DNA from 2 places in the Actinacidiphila sp. DG2A-62 genome. Region 2 is predicted to be linked to the other one. Evidence: riboswitches for the same ligand, from Rfam matches in the RefSeq annotation. Region 2 holds a riboswitch; the other holds the start of a gene.
The links. Region 2 has a riboswitch for glycine ahead of gcvP (aminomethyl-transferring glycine dehydrogenase). Riboswitches for the same ligand answer to the same signal wherever they lie in the genome.
Positions count from the first base shown of each region.

Region 1 (8,089 bases), 1.7 Mb from region 2:
TGTTCCCGGCGGAACGCGTCCCGACGCGAGCCGCACCACAGCGGCGTGCGGGTCCGGCCCGCGCGCCGGGGGCGCCGCACGCGCGCCGCGCCCCACCGCACACCCAAGCCGCACCGTCTATAGGCCGCGTAAACGGCACGTATACGCGCCGCCGCGCGGGGCCGCCCCGCCGGGCCGGGCCGCCTCGCGGGGCGGAGCACGCGCCGGCCTGCCGCCGGCTGCAGTCGCGGGCGTAGAACGGCCGGACCGTCTCCAGCATCCAGTCGCCCACCGGGTCCTGCGCGACGTCCAGCAGGATCAGGTGGACCTCCCAGTGCAGCGGCTGCGCGCCCAGCGCCCGGCTGATCGCGTCCATCGCCGCCGCCCGGTCCTCCTCCTGCCAGCGGTCCAGCTCGACGCCGACGAACAGCGCCGGCGGCTCGTCCTCGACCGAGGCCAGCGTGCGGCGGGCGGTGAGCACCACCGGGGTCACCGCGAACTCCGCCGCTGCCGCCGCCAGGAACTCCACCGGCTCGTCCTCGTGGTCCGGCTCCCACAGCAGCACCCGCGCGCCGGGGGCGGGCGTCCCGGTGCCCGGGTCGGCCCGGCACAGCTCGGCGACCGCCGCGGGCGGCAGCGGCACGCCGACCGCGCCGCCGGGGTTCACCGCGATGCCGACCGCCGGGGGCAGCCCGCGGGCGAACTCGTGCACCGGCGCGACCGTGCAGGACATGCCCTCGGCGGCCTGCCGGAACTGCTGCTCGGAGCTGAAGACCGGCACGTAGGGCGCGCCGCCCAACTCCATGGTGGGCAGGTCGAAGCCGGGGGCGCCGCCGCCGTTGGGCAGCGGTACCCACACCCGGGAACGGCCGAGGACCTCCATCAGCCGGGGCCGGCCGACGGGTTGCCGACGCTCGCCGACAGCACTTCCTCCAGCTCGTTCGCCGGCCATGAGTACGGTATGTACGGTGCCGGATTCTCCATGTCCACCCTTGTCCGCCCATGTGCCGCCGTTGCCCGGGAAACCCTAGCCGCTCGTGCGGCGGTACGGGCCGGGCATGCAATGATGGGCGGCACAACACGCATACCGGCCGTTGGAGGCCGCGCGGGAGAGTTCCGGTTCCGTCCCCCCAGGGGAGGGCGCCGGGCGCCGAAGGAGCAAGTCCTCCCTTGAATCTCTCAGGCACAGATACCGCGCGGGCGAGGCAGATCTGAAAAGCGGAGGGATCCCGGCCCGGCGGCCGCGGCCCCTCCCACCCACGGTGCAAGCCGGACCCCTGGCGGGGTCACGGTGAACCTCTCAGGTTCCGATGACAGATGGGGAGGCCGCTTCGGCCTCGTACCCGTACCGTCCGCGACACCCGGACCGTCCTCACCTGGGAGCCCGTTTCCGATGAGCGCACCCCCGAGCCAGCCCCGCCGCACCGCACTCGACGCGGTGCACCGCGCCCTCGGCGCGACCATGACCGACTTCGCCGGCTGGGACATGCCGCTGCGCTACGCCAGCGAGCGCGAGGAGCACCAGGCGGTACGCACCCGCGCCGGCCTGTTCGACCTGTCCCACATGGGCGAGATCGCGGTGACCGGCCCGCAGGCCGGCGAGCTGCTGGACCACGCGCTGGTCGGCCACCTGTCGGCGCTCGCGGTCGGCCGGGCCCGGTACACGATGATCTGCGCGCCGGACGGCGGCATCCTGGACGACCTGATCGTCTACCGGCTGGCCGAGCGGGAGTTCCTGGTCGTCGCCAACGCCTCCAACGCGCAGACCGTGCTGGACGCGCTGGCCGAGCGGGCGGCGGGCTTCGACGCGGCGGTGCGCGACGACCGGGACGCGTACGCGCTGCTGGCCGTGCAGGGCCCGCAGTCCCCGGCGATCCTGGCCTCGCTGACCGACGCCGACCTGGACGGCCTGAAGTACTACGCGGGCCTGCCCGGCACGGTCGCCGGGGTGGACGCGCTGATCGCCCGCACCGGCTACACCGGTGAGGACGGCTTCGAGCTGTTCGTCTCCCCCGCCGACGCCGAGCGGCTGTGGCAGGCGCTCACCGAGGCGGGCGCCCCGGCCGGGCTCGTGCCGTGCGGGCTGTCCTGCCGCGACACGCTGCGCCTGGAGGCCGGCATGCCGCTGTACGGCCACGAGCTGACCACCGCGCTGACGCCGTTCGACGCCGGGCTCGGCCGGGTGGTGAAGTTCGACAAGCCCGGCGACTTCGTGGGCCGGGAGGCGCTCGCCACGGCGGCGGAGAAGGCCGCCGCGCAGCCGCCCCGGGTGCTGGTCGGGCTGGTCGCCCAGGGCCGCCGGGTGCCGCGGGCCGGCTACCCGGTCACCGACGGCACCGGCCGGGTCATCGGCGAGGTGACCTCCGGCGCTCCCTCCCCCACCCTCGGCGTGCCGATCGCGATGGCCTATGTGGACCCGTCGCACGCGGCGCCCGGCACGGCCGGCGTCGCGGTGGACATCCGCGGCACGCAGGAGCCGTACGACGTGGTGGCGCTGCCGTTCTACCGGCGCGAGCGCTGAGCGCCCCGGGGCGCCGGCCGGCCGCACGCGCCGGCCGCCCGCCTTTCGTTCCGCACCCTTCCTCTGATCATCCGGGAGAATTCCGTCATGAGCATCAATCCTGAGCAGCTGCGTTACAGCAAGGAGCACGAGTGGGTCTCGGAGCCCGCGGACGGCGTGCGCACCGTGGGCATCACCTCGCACGCCGCCGACGCGCTCGGCGACGTGGTCTTCGTCCAGCTCCCCGAGGTGGGGGCGACGGTGACGGCCGGCGAGACCTGCGGCGAGCTGGAGTCCACCAAGTCGGTCAGCGACCTGTTCTCTCCGGTGTCCGGTGAGGTCACCGAGGTCAACCAGGACGTCTCCGACGACCCGTCCCTGGTCAACTCGGCGCCGTTCGAGGGCGGCTGGCTGTTCAAGGTGCGGACGGCCGAGGGGCCGGCGAGGACGCCGAGCTGCTGTCGTCCGCCGAGTACGACGCCTTCGTCGCGGGCTGAGCCGCGGTCCGAGCCAGACCCGAGGATGCCGAGGACGCCGACGATGAGGAGACGCCGCAGATGTCCCTGCTGAACCAGTCCCTGCACGAGTTCGACCCCGACGTCGCCGCCGCGGTCGACGCCGAGCTGCACCGCCAGCAGTCCACGCTGGAGATGATCGCGTCGGAGAACTTCGCTCCGGCCGCCGTCCTCCAGGCCCAGGGCTCGGTGCTGACCAACAAGTACGCCGAGGGCTACCCCGGGCGCCGCTACTACGGCGGCTGCGAGCACGTCGACGTGATCGAGCAGCTGGCGATCGACCGGGTCAAGGAGCTGTTCGGCGCCGAGGCGGCGAACGTCCAGCCGCACTCGGGCGCCCAGGCCAACGCGGCGGCGATGTTCGCCCTGCTCAAGCCCGGCGACACCATCCTGGGTCTGGACCTGGCGCACGGCGGCCACCTGACCCACGGCATGAAGATCAACTTCTCCGGCAAGCTCTACGACGTGGTCGCCTACCACGTGGACGGCGCGACCGGCCTGGTCGACATGGACGAGGTCGAGCGGCTGGCCAAGGAGCACCGGCCCAAGCTGGTCATCGCCGGCTGGTCGGCGTACCCGCGGCAGCTGGACTTCGAGCGGTTCCGGCGGATCGCCGACGAGGTCGGCGCGTATCTGATGGTCGACATGGCGCACTTCGCCGGGCTGGTCGCGGCCGGGCTGCACCCCTCGCCGGTGCCGTACGCGGACGTGGTGACGACCACCACCCACAAGACGCTGGGCGGTCCGCGCGGCGGGGTGATCCTGTCCCGCGCCGAGCTGGCCAAGAAGATCAACTCGGCGGTCTTCCCCGGCCAGCAGGGCGGTCCGCTGGAGCACGTGATCGCCGCGAAGGCGGTGGCGTTCAAGGCCGCGGCGACCGAGGAGTTCAAGGACCGGCAGCGGCGTACGCTGGAGGGCGCGAAGATCCTCGCGGAGCGGCTGGCCGCGCCGGACCTCGCGGGGGCGGGCGTCGCGGTGCTGTCCGGCGGCACGGACGTCCACCTGGTCCTGGTCGACCTGCGGGAGTCCGCGCTGGACGGGCAGCAGGCGGAGGACCGGCTGCACGAGGTCGGCATCACCGTCAACCGCAACGCGGTGCCGAACGACCCCCGGCCGCCGATGGTCACCTCGGGCCTGCGGATCGGGACGCCGGCGCTGGCGACGCGCGGGTTCACCGCGGAGGACTTTTGCGAGGTGGCCGACGTGATCGCGGCCGCGCTGCTGCCGGAGTACGACGCGGCGGCGCTGCGGGCGCGGGTCACGGCCCTGACGCTCAAGCACCCGCTCTACGCGTAGCCGGGCGCCGCCCCGCGTGACCGCGCGCCCGGCCGCCGGTCGGCCGGGCGCGCCCCGGGGGCGCTTCCCGGGCGCGCGTCGAGCGCGGCCTCCACCGGTGAGCGCGTCCCCGAGCGCGGCCTCCACCGGTGAGCGCGTCCCCCGAGCCCGGCCTCCACCCGTCAGCGCGTCCCCCGAGCGTGACCTTTCACCCGCAACCCCCTGTCCCGGAGGGACCATGGCAATCTCGGTCTTCGACCTGTTCTCCGTGGGCATCGGCCCGTCCAGCTCGCACACCGTGGGGCCGATGCGCGCGGCCTCGATCTTCGTGCACCGGCTGAAGAACGACGCGCTGCTCGCCGACACCGCGTCGGTGCGCGCCGAGCTGTTCGGGTCGCTGGGCGCGACGGGCCACGGCCACGGCACCCCGAAGGCGGTCCTGCTCGGGCTGTCCGGGCACTCCCCGCGGACCGTGGACGTGGACACCGCGGACGAGGAGGCCGCGCGGATCGTCGCCGACAAGCGGCTGAGCCTGCTCGGCGCGCACGAGATCGCGTTCGACGCCGACCGGGACCTGGTGCTGCACCGGCGGCGTTCGCTGCCGTACCACGCGAACGGCATGACGCTCGCGGCCTACGACGCGTCCGGCGCCGAGCTGCTGGCGAAGACGTACTACTCGGTCGGCGGCGGCTTCGTGGTGGACGAGGACGCGGTCGGCGAGGACCGGATCAAGCTGGACGACACGGTGCTGCGGCACCCGTTCCGCACCGGCGACGAGCTGCTGCGGCTGTCCCGGGAGACCGGGCTGTCGATCTCCGCGCTGATGATGGAGAACGAGAAGGCCTGGCGCAGCGAGGCCGACATCCGGGCCGGGCTGCTGGAGATCTGGCGGGTGATGGAGGCGTGCGTGCGGCGCGGGATGTCGCGCGAGGGCATCCTGCCGGGCGGCCTGAAGGTGCGGCGGCGCGCGGCGCAGTCGGCGCGGCAGCTGCGCGCGGAGGGCGATCCGGCGCGCCACGCGATGGAGTGGGTCACCCTCTACGCGATGGCGGTGAACGAGGAGAACGCCGCGGGCGGCCGGGTGGTGACCGCGCCCACCAACGGCGCGGCCGGCATCATCCCGGCGGTCCTGCACTACTACCTGAACTTCGTGGCGCCCAAGGGCGGCCCGGCGCAGGAGCAGGAGGACGCGATCGTCCGCTTCCTGCTGGCGGCGGGCGCGATCGGCATGCTCTTCAAGGAGAACGCCTCGATCTCCGGCGCCGAGGTCGGCTGCCAGGGCGAGGTCGGCTCGGCCTGCTCGATGGCGGCCGGCGGCCTCGCGGAGATCCTTGGCGGCGCCCCCGAGCAGGTCGAGAACGCCGCGGAGATCGGCATGGAGCACAACCTCGGCCTGACCTGCGACCCCGTCGGCGGCCTGGTCCAGATCCCCTGCATCGAGCGCAACGGCATGGCCGCGGTGAAGGCGGTCACCGCGGCCCGCATGGCGATGCGCGGCGACGGCCGCCACCACGTCTCCCTCGACAAGGTCATCAAGACGATGAAGGAGACGGGCGCGGACATGAAGATCAAGTACAAGGAGACCGCGCGGGGCGGCCTCGCGGTGAACGTCATCGAGTGCTGACCGGTTCCTAGACGACCGGTCTAATCCGGTGGTACGGTCGGCGTATGCCAGTCACCAGGGTCGACACGCGCCAGAGCCTCCTGGAGGCCGCGCGGCGGATCGTGGCCGTGAAGGGGTACGCCGCCGTCGGCATCAACGAGGTCCTCGCCGCGGCCGGCGTGCCCAAGGGGTCCTTCTACCACTACTTCGCCTCCAAGGACGCCTTCGGCGAGGCGATGATGACGAGCTACTTCGACGACTACCTGGCGGCCATGGACGGCATCGCCGCCGACAGGGACAGGAGCTCCGCGGAGCACCTGATGAGCTACTGGCAGAGGTTCTACGACCTCCAGGCCGCGGACGACTGCCAGGGCGGCTGCCTGGTCGTCAAGCTCGGCGCGGAGGTCGCCGACCTCTCCGAGGCGATGCGGGCGGCGACGAAGGCCGGGACCGCCGCGATCGTCGACCGCCTGGAGCGGATGATCGCCGACGGCGTCGCGGACGGGTCCGTGACCGTCGACGAGAGCCCCCGCGCCACGGCCGAGGCCCTCTACGACGTGTGGCTCGGGGCGAGCACGATGGCGAAGATCCACCGCAGCGCCCGCCACCTCGACCGCGCCATGGCGGTCACCCGCCGGGTCCTCGGCGCCTGACGCCCCCCTTTCCGCCGGCGACCGCCCACACCTGACCCTCACCCTCCCCCGCCCCCCGACCGCCCGCACCTGAACCTCTCCCCCGCCCCCGACGCACCGGTCCGGGGACAGCGGACCCCGTTTCTAGTAGACCGGTCTACAAACAGGAGTCCCTCATGACCGCCGACCTCGTCCACCGCGACGCGACCGAACTCGCCGAGCTGATCCGCACCCGGGAGGTCTCCTCCGTCGAGGTGGTGCGCGCGCACCTCGACCGGATCGAGGCCACCGATCCCCGCGTCAACGCCGTCGTCACGCTCGCCGGCGGCGCCCTGGAGGCCGCGCGGGCCGCGGACGCGGCGCTGGCGGCCGGCGAGGAGGTCGGGCCGCTGCACGGCGTGCCGTTCACGGCCAAGGACTCGTTCGACACCGCCGGGGTGCTGACCCAGCGCGGTTCCCCGATCTTCGCCGGCCGCGTCCCGGACACCGACGCCACCAGCGTGGCCCGGCTGAAGCGGGCCGGCGCGATCCTGCTCGCGAAGACCAACCTGCCGGAGTTCTCGTACTCGACCGAGTCCGACAACCTGTTGACCGGCAGGACGAACAACCCCTGGAACCTCGACCGGACCCCCGGCGGTTCCAGCGGCGGCGAGTCGGCGGCGATCGCGGCCGGCATGTCGCCGCTCGGGCTCGGCAGCGACCTGGCCATCTCGGTGCGCGGACCAGCCGCCCACACCGGCATCGCCGCCCTCAAGCCGACGCACGGACGGATCCCGATGACCGGGGTCTGGCCGCGGGCGCCGCGCCGCGACTGGCACGTCGGTCCGATGGCCCGCACCGTCCGCGATCTCGCGCTGGCGTACGCGCTGCTGTCCGGACCGGACGGCGCCGACGGTCTCGCCAGCGTTCCGCGCACCTTCGACGCGGGCCTGGGCGCGTCGCCGGACCGGCCGGTCCGCGTCGGGTGGCTGACCGACTCGGGACTCGGCCCGATCGACCCGGAGGTCGCCGCGACCGTGCGGAGTGCCGCGGAAGCGCTGCACGGCGCGGGCGTCGTGGTCGAGGCGGCGGACATCCCGGCGCTGGAGCGGGACAACCCGCTCGACCTCTTCTACCGGCAGCACGTCATGGAGGTGAAGCCGGCCTTCCGGGAGGTGACCGCGGGTCAGGAGGATCGGATGGGCAGGATCTCGACGCACATGCTCGCGAGCCCCGACACGTCCGTCCACGACTACGTCCAGGCCGAGCAGGGCGTCGAGCGTCTGCGGGACGCGTTCGCCGCCTACTTCCGGCGGTACGACGCCCTCCTGCTCCCGGTCCTGCCCGTCCCCGCGCACCCGCACGGGGTCTCCCGGCTCACCGTGGACGGCCGGACGGTGCCGGCCGCCCACATCCAGACGGCGACCGTGCCGTTCAACCTGACCGGGCTGCCGGCGCTGTCCCTGCGGTTCGGCACCAGCGGCGAGGGCCTGCCGATCGGCGTGCAGCTGGTGGCCGGCTGGCACTGCGAGTCGACGATCCTGTACGTCGCCGCGCTGCTGGAGTCGCTCAGCCCGGTCCGCGACCGGCACCCCGCGCTCTGACC
Region 1 is NZ_JAYMGI010000002.1:6,457,323-6,465,411, reverse strand. It holds partial or broken gene VSR01_RS29130 (enhanced serine sensitivity protein SseB) at 224-963, opposite strand; glycine riboswitch at 1,076-1,184, shown strand; gene gcvT (glycine cleavage system aminomethyltransferase GcvT) at 1,373-2,500, shown strand; partial or broken gene gcvH (glycine cleavage system protein GcvH) at 2,588-2,976, shown strand; gene glyA (serine hydroxymethyltransferase) at 3,037-4,290, shown strand; gene VSR01_RS29110 (L-serine ammonia-lyase) at 4,508-5,893, shown strand; gene VSR01_RS29105 (TetR/AcrR family transcriptional regulator) at 5,938-6,525, shown strand; gene VSR01_RS29100 (amidase) at 6,681-8,087, shown strand.
Region 1: it holds a riboswitch for glycine, as region 2 does, so the genes downstream of both, gcvT (glycine cleavage system aminomethyltransferase GcvT) here and gcvP (aminomethyl-transferring glycine dehydrogenase) in region 2, are expected to answer to the same signal.

Region 2 (8,089 bases):
ACCGGGGCCTGACCGCGGACGCCCGGGGCCCGGCCCCGGGCCCGACCGCGGTCGCCGCCGCGGCCCGGCCCGGCGGCGGGCTCAGCCCTCGTACGCGTCCGGCGGCGGGCAGGAGCAGACCAGGTTGCGGTCGCCGTACGCGCCGTCGATCCGCCGCACCGGCGGCCAGTACTTGTCGGCGGCGCTCACCCCGGCCGGGAAGACGGCCTCCTCACGGCCGTACGGGTGGGTCCACTCGCCGGCCAGCACGGCGGCGGTGTGCGGGGCGCCGCGCAGCGGGTTGTCGTCGGCGGGCCACTGCCCGGCGGCGACCCGGTCGATCTCGCCGCGGATCGCGATCATCGCCTCGCAGAACCGGTCGAGCTCGGCGAGGTCCTCGCTCTCGGTGGGCTCGATCATCAGCGTCCCGGCCACCGGGAAGGACATGGTCGGCGCGTGGAAGCCGTAGTCGATCAGCCGCTTGGCGATGTCGTCGACGGTGACGCCGGTCTCCTTGGTCAGCGGCCGCAGGTCGATGATGCACTCGTGCGCGACCAGGCCGCCCGGGCCGGTGTAGAGCACCGGGAAGTGCGGCTCCAGCCGCTTGGCGATGTAGTTGGCGCTCAGCACCGCGATCTGGGTGGCGCGCTTGAGGCCCTCGCCGCCCATCAGCCGCACGTACGTCCAGGAGATGGGCAGGATGCCCGCGGAGCCCCAGGGGGCCGCCGAGACCGGTCCCACGCCCGTCTCCGGTCCCGCGGCCGGCTGCAGCGGGTGGTTGGGCAGGTACGGCGCCAGGTGGGCGCGGACCGCGACCGGGCCGACGCCCGGACCGCCGCCGCCGTGCGGGATGCAGAAGGTCTTGTGCAGGTTCAGGTGCGAGACGTCGGCGCCGAAGCGGCCCGGGCGGGCCAGGCCGACCAGCGCGTTGAGGTTGGCGCCGTCCACGTAGACCTGGCCGCCCGCGTCGTGCACGGCCGCGCACACCTCGGTGATGTTGTCCTCGAAGACGCCGTGCGTGGAGGGGTAGGTGACCATCAGCACGGCCAGCTCGTCGCGGTGCTGCTCGATCTTGGCGTGCAGGTCCTCGATGTCCACGTCGCCGTTCTGGCCGGTCTTGACGACGACCACCTTCATGCCGGCCATCACCGCGCTCGCGGCGTTGGTGCCGTGCGCGGAGGAGGGGATCAGGCAGACGGTGCGGGCGGTGTCGCCGTTGGCGCGGTGGTAGGCGCGCACCGCCAGCAGTCCGGCCAGTTCGCCCTGAGAGCCGGCGTTGGGCTGCAGGCTCACCGCGTCGTAGCCGGTGACCTCGGCGAGCTGCCGCTCCAGGCCGCGGATCAGCTCCAGGTAACCGGCCGCCTGCTCGATCGGCGCGAAGGGGTGCAGCGCGCCGAACTCCGGCCAGGTGACCGGCTCCATCTCGGTGGTCGCGTTGAGCTTCATGGTGCACGAGCCGAGCGGGATCATGCCGCGGTCCAGCGCGTAGTCCCGGTCGGCGAGCCGGCGCAGGTAGCGCAGCATCGCGGTCTCGCTGCGGTGCTGGTGGAAGACCGGGTGGGTCAGGTACGGCTCGGTGCGGGCCAGTGCCGCGGGCAGCGCGTCCCCGGCCTGCCCGGCGGTCGACGCGTCCAGTGCGTCGAGGTCGGCGGCGGGCGCCCCGAAGGCGGCGAGGACCGCCGCCAGCTGGTCCCGGGTGGTGGTCTCGTCGCAGGCGACGCCGACCCGGTCGGCGTCGGTCAGCCGGAGGTTGACGCCGGCCTCGCGGGCGGCGGCCACGATCTCGGCGGCCCGGCCGGGGACCCGCGCGGTGACCGTGTCGAAGAACTCCGCGTGCTCGATCTCCACGCCGCCGGCCCGCAGTCCCGCCGCGAGCAGTTCGGCGTAGCGGTGGGTGCGCCGGGCGATCCCGGCCAGGCCCTCGGGTCCGTGGTAGACGGCGTACATCCCGGCCATGACGGCGAGCAGGACCTGCGCGGTGCAGATGTTGCTGGTGGCCTTCTCGCGCCGGATGTGCTGCTCGCGGGTCTGCAGCGCCAGCCGGTACGCCTTCGCGCCGTCCGCGTCGACGGAGACGCCGACCAGGCGTCCCGGCAGGTTGCGGGCGTAGCTCTCGCGGACCGCCATGTAGCCGGCGTGCGGGCCGCCGAAGCCCATCGGGACGCCGAAGCGCTGGGTGGTGCCCACCGCGATGTCGGCGCCGAGCGCGCCGGGAGAGGTGAGCAGCGTCAGCGCCAGCAGGTCGGCGGCGACGGTGACGACCGCGCCCAGCTGGTGCGCGGCCTCGACGACCGGCCGCAGGTCGCGCACCGCGCCCGAGGCGCCGGGGTACTGCAGCAGCACGCCGAACACGCCGCGCTCGGCGGCCTCGGCGGGGATGCCGTCGCGGAGGTCGGCGACGACGACCTCGACGCCGGTCGGTTCGGCGCGGGTGCGCAGCACGGCCAGGGTCTGCGGGAAGGTGTCGGCGTCGACCAGGAAGACGCCCTGCTTGACCTTGCCGACCCGGCGCGACAGCGCCATCGCCTCGGCGGCCGCGGTGCCCTCGTCCAGCAGCGACGCCCCGGAGGTGGGCAGGCCGGTGAGGTCGGCGACGACCGTCTGGAAGTTCAGCAGCGCCTCCAGCCGCCCCTGCGAGATCTCCGGCTGGTACGGGGTGTACGCGGTGTACCAGGCGGGGTTCTCCATGACATTGCGCAGGATGACCGGCGGGGTGAAGGTGCCGTAGTAGCCGAGGCCGATCATCGGCGCGAGCACCTGGTTGCGGTCGGCCAGCGCCCGCAGTTCGGCGAGCGCCTCGGCCTCGGTGAGCGCCCGGGGCAGGCCGAGCGCCTCGGCGCTCCTGATCGCGTCGGGCACGGCGGCGGCGGTCAGCTCGTCCAGCGAGCCGTAGCCGACCTGGGCGAGCATCTTGGCCTCGGCCTCGGCGTCGGGCCCGATGTGGCGGCGCTCGAACGGCACGCCGGCTTCCAGCTCGGCGAGGGTGGTGCGGCGGTCAGTCATCTGCGGAGGCCTCCTGGTCTGCGACGACCTTCGGGGGTGCCGTGGCACCCGGACGGCCTCCCCCTCTGTCATCAGAACCTGAGAGCTTCACCGCCCGTCGCGGGCGGCTTTCACCGTCGGTGAGGACGCGTCCCGGAGGCGGCGACGCTTCCGGGTCAGGTCCTGCTTTCCAGAGTGACCTCGCCCGTGCGGTACGGATGCCTGAGAGATTCCGGGGAGGGATTGCTCCTTCGGCGCCTCCGTGACGCCCTTGCGTGCGCCGGCGGAGGACTCTCCCGCATGGGGTCTGCAGCCGTCTCCAGACTACCAGCGCGCCCGGCGCGCGCCCCGGCGCCGCCCTGCCGGACCGCACCCGCGCCGCCCGGACCGCCGCGCGCCGCGCTGCCCGCCCGGCCGTTCCGAGTCGACAGCGCCCGTAATGTGGCTTTGGCTGGTGTCCAGCAAGCAGTCAGTTCGCCTGGGGTGCTTCACCGTGAGTTGGAGGGACCGTGCAGAGCGACATCGATCCGCGGAGCCTGATCGGGCGACGTGCCTTCGACCGCGACGGTACGAAGATCGGCACGGTCGACGAGGTGTACCTCGATGACGCGACCGGGACCCCCGAGTGGGCCGCGGTCCGCACCGGGCTGTTCACCCGCGACGCCTTCGTGCCGCTGGAGCCCAGCACGCTGGAGGACGGGCAGCTGCGCGTCCCGTACGAGAAGTCCCTGATCAAGGACGCGCCGGACTTCGGCGTGGGCCGTCATCTGTCGCCCGAGCAGGAGCTGCAGCTCTACCACCACTACGGAATGGACGTGCCGCGGGCGAACCCCAGCCGGCGGCGCCGGAGCGGGACTTCGGCCGGGTCGGCCGGGAGGACTGAACCTCGCGGGCCTGCCGCACCCGCCGACCGCGCGGGCCGGTGGCACCGGCCGGGCGCGCTAGCCGGCCGCCGGCGACCGGTCCCGGGACATCGGGGCGAGCGGCAGCGGCTCGCCGTGGCAGAGCGCGGGGTCGTCGGCGGCGAAGGTGCGGACGCGGCCGGGGCGGGTGTCGGAGGGCACCTCGAAGCGGACGGTCACCCGCCCGACGCCGCTGCCCTGCACCCATCCGTTGCCGTGCTCCTCGTGCACCACGTCCTGCCCGGGCAGCCAGCGCCTGGCGTGCCCCTCGGGGACCGGCGGGGGCTCGGACGGCAGGTCGGCGGCCTCGTCCACGGTGCCGCCGGCGCCGCCCTCCCCCGCGTGCTGTGCGAACAGGTCCTCCTGGGTGAAGTCCGCCAGGCCCGCGACGCCCACCCCGAGCAGCCGGACGCCGCCGGTGGTGTCCACGGCCTCGACCAGCCGCCGCGCGGTCTCCCTGACCACGGCGGGGTCGTCGGTGGGGGCGCGCAGGGTCTCGGAGCGGGTCAGCGTGGAGAAGTCGTAGCGGCGGACCTTGATCACCACGGTGCGCCCGGACCGGCCGGCGCCGCGCAGCCGCTGCACGCAGCGTTCGGCGAGGCGGTCGATCTCGTGGCGGACGTGGGCGCGGTCGGTCAGGTCGTACTCGAAGGTGTCCTCGACGGAGATGGACTTCACGTCCCGGTCGGCGACCACCGGGCGGTTGTCGAGGCCGGCGGCCATCGCGTAGAGGCCGGTGCCGTGCGCCTTGCCGAGCAGCCGGACCAGCTCCGGCTCGCCGGCGTGGGTGATCTCGGCGACGGTGGTGATCCCGGCCTTGCGCAGGTGCTCGGCGGTGGCCGGGCCGACGCCCCACAGGGTGCGCACCGGCAACGGGTCGAGCAGCGCCCGCTCGGTGCCCGGCTCGACCACCACCAGGCCGTCGGGCTTGGCCCGCTCCGAGGCGATCTTGGCGAGCAGCTTGGAGCCGGCCAGGCCCACCGAGGCGGTCAGGCCCGTGGCGGCCCTGATCCGGGCCCGCAGGCGCTCGGCGACGACCCGCGGCGGGTCGGCGCCCCCGTCGGCCGCGGCGCCCGCCTCCAGGTCCAGGAAGGCCTCGTCGAGGCTCAGCGGCTCTATCAGCGGCGAGACCTCGGCGAGCAGGGCCATCACGGTCTCGCTGACCTGGCGGTAGATGCCGAAGCGGGGGTAGAGGTACGCGGCGTTCGGGCAGAGCCTGCGGGCGTGCGCGGTGGCCATGGCGGAGTGGACGCCGTGCACGCGTGCCTCGTAGGACGCGGTCGACACCACGCCCCGGTTCCCCAGGCCGCCGACCACCACCGGCTTGCCCCGCAGGCTCGGCTTGGCCGCCTGCTCGACCGCGGCGAAGAACGCGTCCATGTCCAGGTGGAGGATCGTCGGCGCACTTCTCACACCTCGATCGTGCCGCACACCGCCGACATCGGCCGTACACGTGTACGGTGCGGCGCGGATACAGGGCCCGTACGGGGGGCCCGGACGGCGCGAATATCAGGCGGGGCGAATTTCAGACGGCGCGGTTGCTGCGGCGGCGCGCCAGTTCGTCGGCGGGGTTGTGGCCGATCAGGGTCTCCCCGGTGTCGACCCGCTCGCCGTGCATCTGGGACAGCGCGCTCTCCACGTCCCGCCACACCACGCCGACCGCGATGCCGAAGACGCCCTGGCCGCCCTGAAGCAGGTCGACCACCTCGTCGGGCGAGGTGCACTCGTAGACCGTCGCGCCGTCGCTCATCAGGGTCATCCGGGTCAGCTCGGACGGACCGACCGAGCGCAGGTGCTGGACCGCGGTGCGGATGTTCTGCAGCGCCACGCCGGTGTCCAGCAGACGCTTGACGATCTTCAGCACGACCACGTCGCGGAAGCTGTAGAGCCGCTGGGTGCCGGAGCCGTAGGCCGGCCGCACGCTGGGCTCGACGAGTCCGGTGCGGGCCCAGTAGTCCAGCTGCCGGTAGGTGATGCCGGTGGCGGCGCACGCGGTGGGTCCGCGGTAGCCGATCCGCTCCGCGGCGGCGTCCGCGGCGCCGGCGGGCCCCCCGGGCGCCGTACGGGCCAGCGCCCCGTCGGTCGCAAACGGGCCGCCGGGCGGCAAACCGTCGCCGGTGCTTCTCACGCCGCCCTCCGTCCCTTCGCATCCCGTAGCCACGCGCATGTGCCACGAGACTTTCCACCTCGACGGTAGGCAGTCGTCAGGGGTGCGTCAACGATCGCCACACTCGGCACGCCGAGTGAAATTCACCCCAGGAGTGGTTTGCTTCGTCGCGCCCCGGGGAACGACTGACCGAATGCCCCTTCTCGGGGCAACCTTGCCTCGCCGAGGTCGGAACCGGCCGCCCGGTCGGCTCGCGGCCTCACTGGTTGCTGGTGCCGAAGTCCTCGGGCGAGATCTGGTCGAGGAACTCGCGGAACTTCTCCACCTCGTCCTCCTGCTCGTCGGGGATGGCGATGCCCGCGTCGTCCAGGACGCCGTCGCTGCCGTAGATCGGCGTGCCGGTGCGCAGCGCCAGCGCTATGGCGTCGGACGGGCGGGCACTGACCTCGACCCCGCTGGCGAACACCAGTACCGCGTAGAACACGTTGTCCCGCAGCTCCGTGATGCGCACCTCGGTGAGGGTCTGGCCCACCGCCTCCAGGACATCCTTGAAAAGGTCATGGGTGAGCGGCCGCGCCGGTGTCATGCCCTGCTGCGCGAAAGCGATGGCCGTCGCCTCCCCCGGCCCGATCCAGATGGGCAGGTACCGGTCGCCTCCCACTTCACGCAGGAGCACGATCGGTTGGTTGGAGGGCATTTCGACCCGGACACCCACAACGTCGAGCTCGTTCACACAGCAACCCTAGGCCGTGCCTGCCGGGTTTGGGTAGTCGGGCAGGCCGGAGCAGGGCCGTCCGGGCCCCCGACCGGGGGGTCGGGGGCCCCGGCGCGGCTTCCGACCTCGTCCTCGGCCGCCCCGGAGCCACCGCTCAGCGCAGCCTGGTCCGCAGCGCGGACTGCACCAGCGCGGCGTGCAGCCGCACCGACAGCTCCGCCAGCTCGCGCGCGGTGGTCTCGGCGTGGGTGCGGGTCTGCGGGTTGCGGTGCCGCCGCAGCGGCGCCACCACCTGCTCGACCAGGCCCGCCTCACGGTCCGCCGCCGCCTTCACCGCGCGCAGGTGCCGCGGCTCGAGGCCGAACCGGCCCAGGTCGGTGATCAGCCGGGCGATCTGCACGGCGTCCGCGTCGTAGCCGCCGTCGCGGCCGGCCTTGACCAGGCCGTAGGACTCCCACTCCGCCAGCTCCGCGCCGTCCGCCCCGGTGGCCGCGAGCAGCTCCTCACGGCCGATCCGCAGCTCGGCGGGCGGCTCGGGGTCGAAGGCCGCCGCCGCGGCGGCCGGGGCGTCCAGCGACTCGCGGGACTCGGCGGGACCGGGCAGCGCGACCTGCTCGCCGCGGTCCAGGGCGTCCAGGTGCTCCCGGATCACCCGCAGCGGCAGGTAGTGGTCGCGCTGCACCCGCAGGACGTACCCGAGCCGCTCCACGTCCTTGGCGGAGAACTTCCGGTAACCCGACGGGGTGCGCTGCGGCTCGACCAGGCCCTCCGCCTCCAGGAAGCGGATCTTGGAGATGGTGATCTCGGGGAACTCGTCCCGCAGCCTGCCGAGCACCGCGCCGATGCTCAGCAGCGCCTCGTCGGCCGCGGCGGCGCCGTTGCTCCCGGCGCCGCCTGACGTTCTCGGCATGAACACCTTCCCCGCGGGCCCGGACGCCCGCCTGCCTGTGCCCGGGGTCAGATGCCCCGCTGGCTCGCGTAGAAGACCAACCGGTACTTGCCGATCTGCACCTCGTCGCCGTTGGACAGCGGCACCGCGTCGATCCGCTCCCGGTTGACGTACGTGCCGTTCAGGCTGCCGACGTCCGAGACGGTGAAGCCGCCGTCGGAGCCGCGCCGGAACTCCACGTGCCGGCGCGAGACCGTCACGTCGTCCAGGAAGATGTCGCTCTGCGGGTGGCGGCCCGCGGTGGTCAGCTCACCGTCGAGCAGGAAGCGACTGCCGGAGTTGGGCCCCCGGCGCACCACCAGCAGCGCCGAGCCGATCGGCAGGGCGTCGACCGCGGCCTGCGCCTCGGGCGACAGCGACGGCGACGGCGTCTGGCCGGTGGCCTCCGCCTCGTACGCCTCGATGCCCGAGATCGAGATGGTGGAGGTGGTCTCCGAAGGGCGCTCGTGGCCACC
Region 2 is NZ_JAYMGI010000002.1:8,135,390-8,143,478, reverse strand. It holds gene VSR01_RS35765 (DUF5999 family protein) at 1-1, shown strand, start outside; gene gcvP (aminomethyl-transferring glycine dehydrogenase) at 82-2,982, opposite strand; glycine riboswitch at 3,038-3,161, opposite strand; glycine riboswitch at 3,162-3,270, opposite strand; partial or broken gene VSR01_RS38135 (PRC-barrel domain-containing protein) at 3,471-3,620, shown strand; gene VSR01_RS35750 (DNA polymerase IV) at 3,903-5,276, opposite strand; gene VSR01_RS35745 (MerR family transcriptional regulator) at 5,389-6,030, opposite strand; gene VSR01_RS35740 (bifunctional nuclease family protein) at 6,230-6,703, opposite strand; gene ftsR (transcriptional regulator FtsR) at 6,840-7,595, opposite strand; gene VSR01_RS38130 (FHA domain-containing protein) at 7,643-8,089, opposite strand, start outside.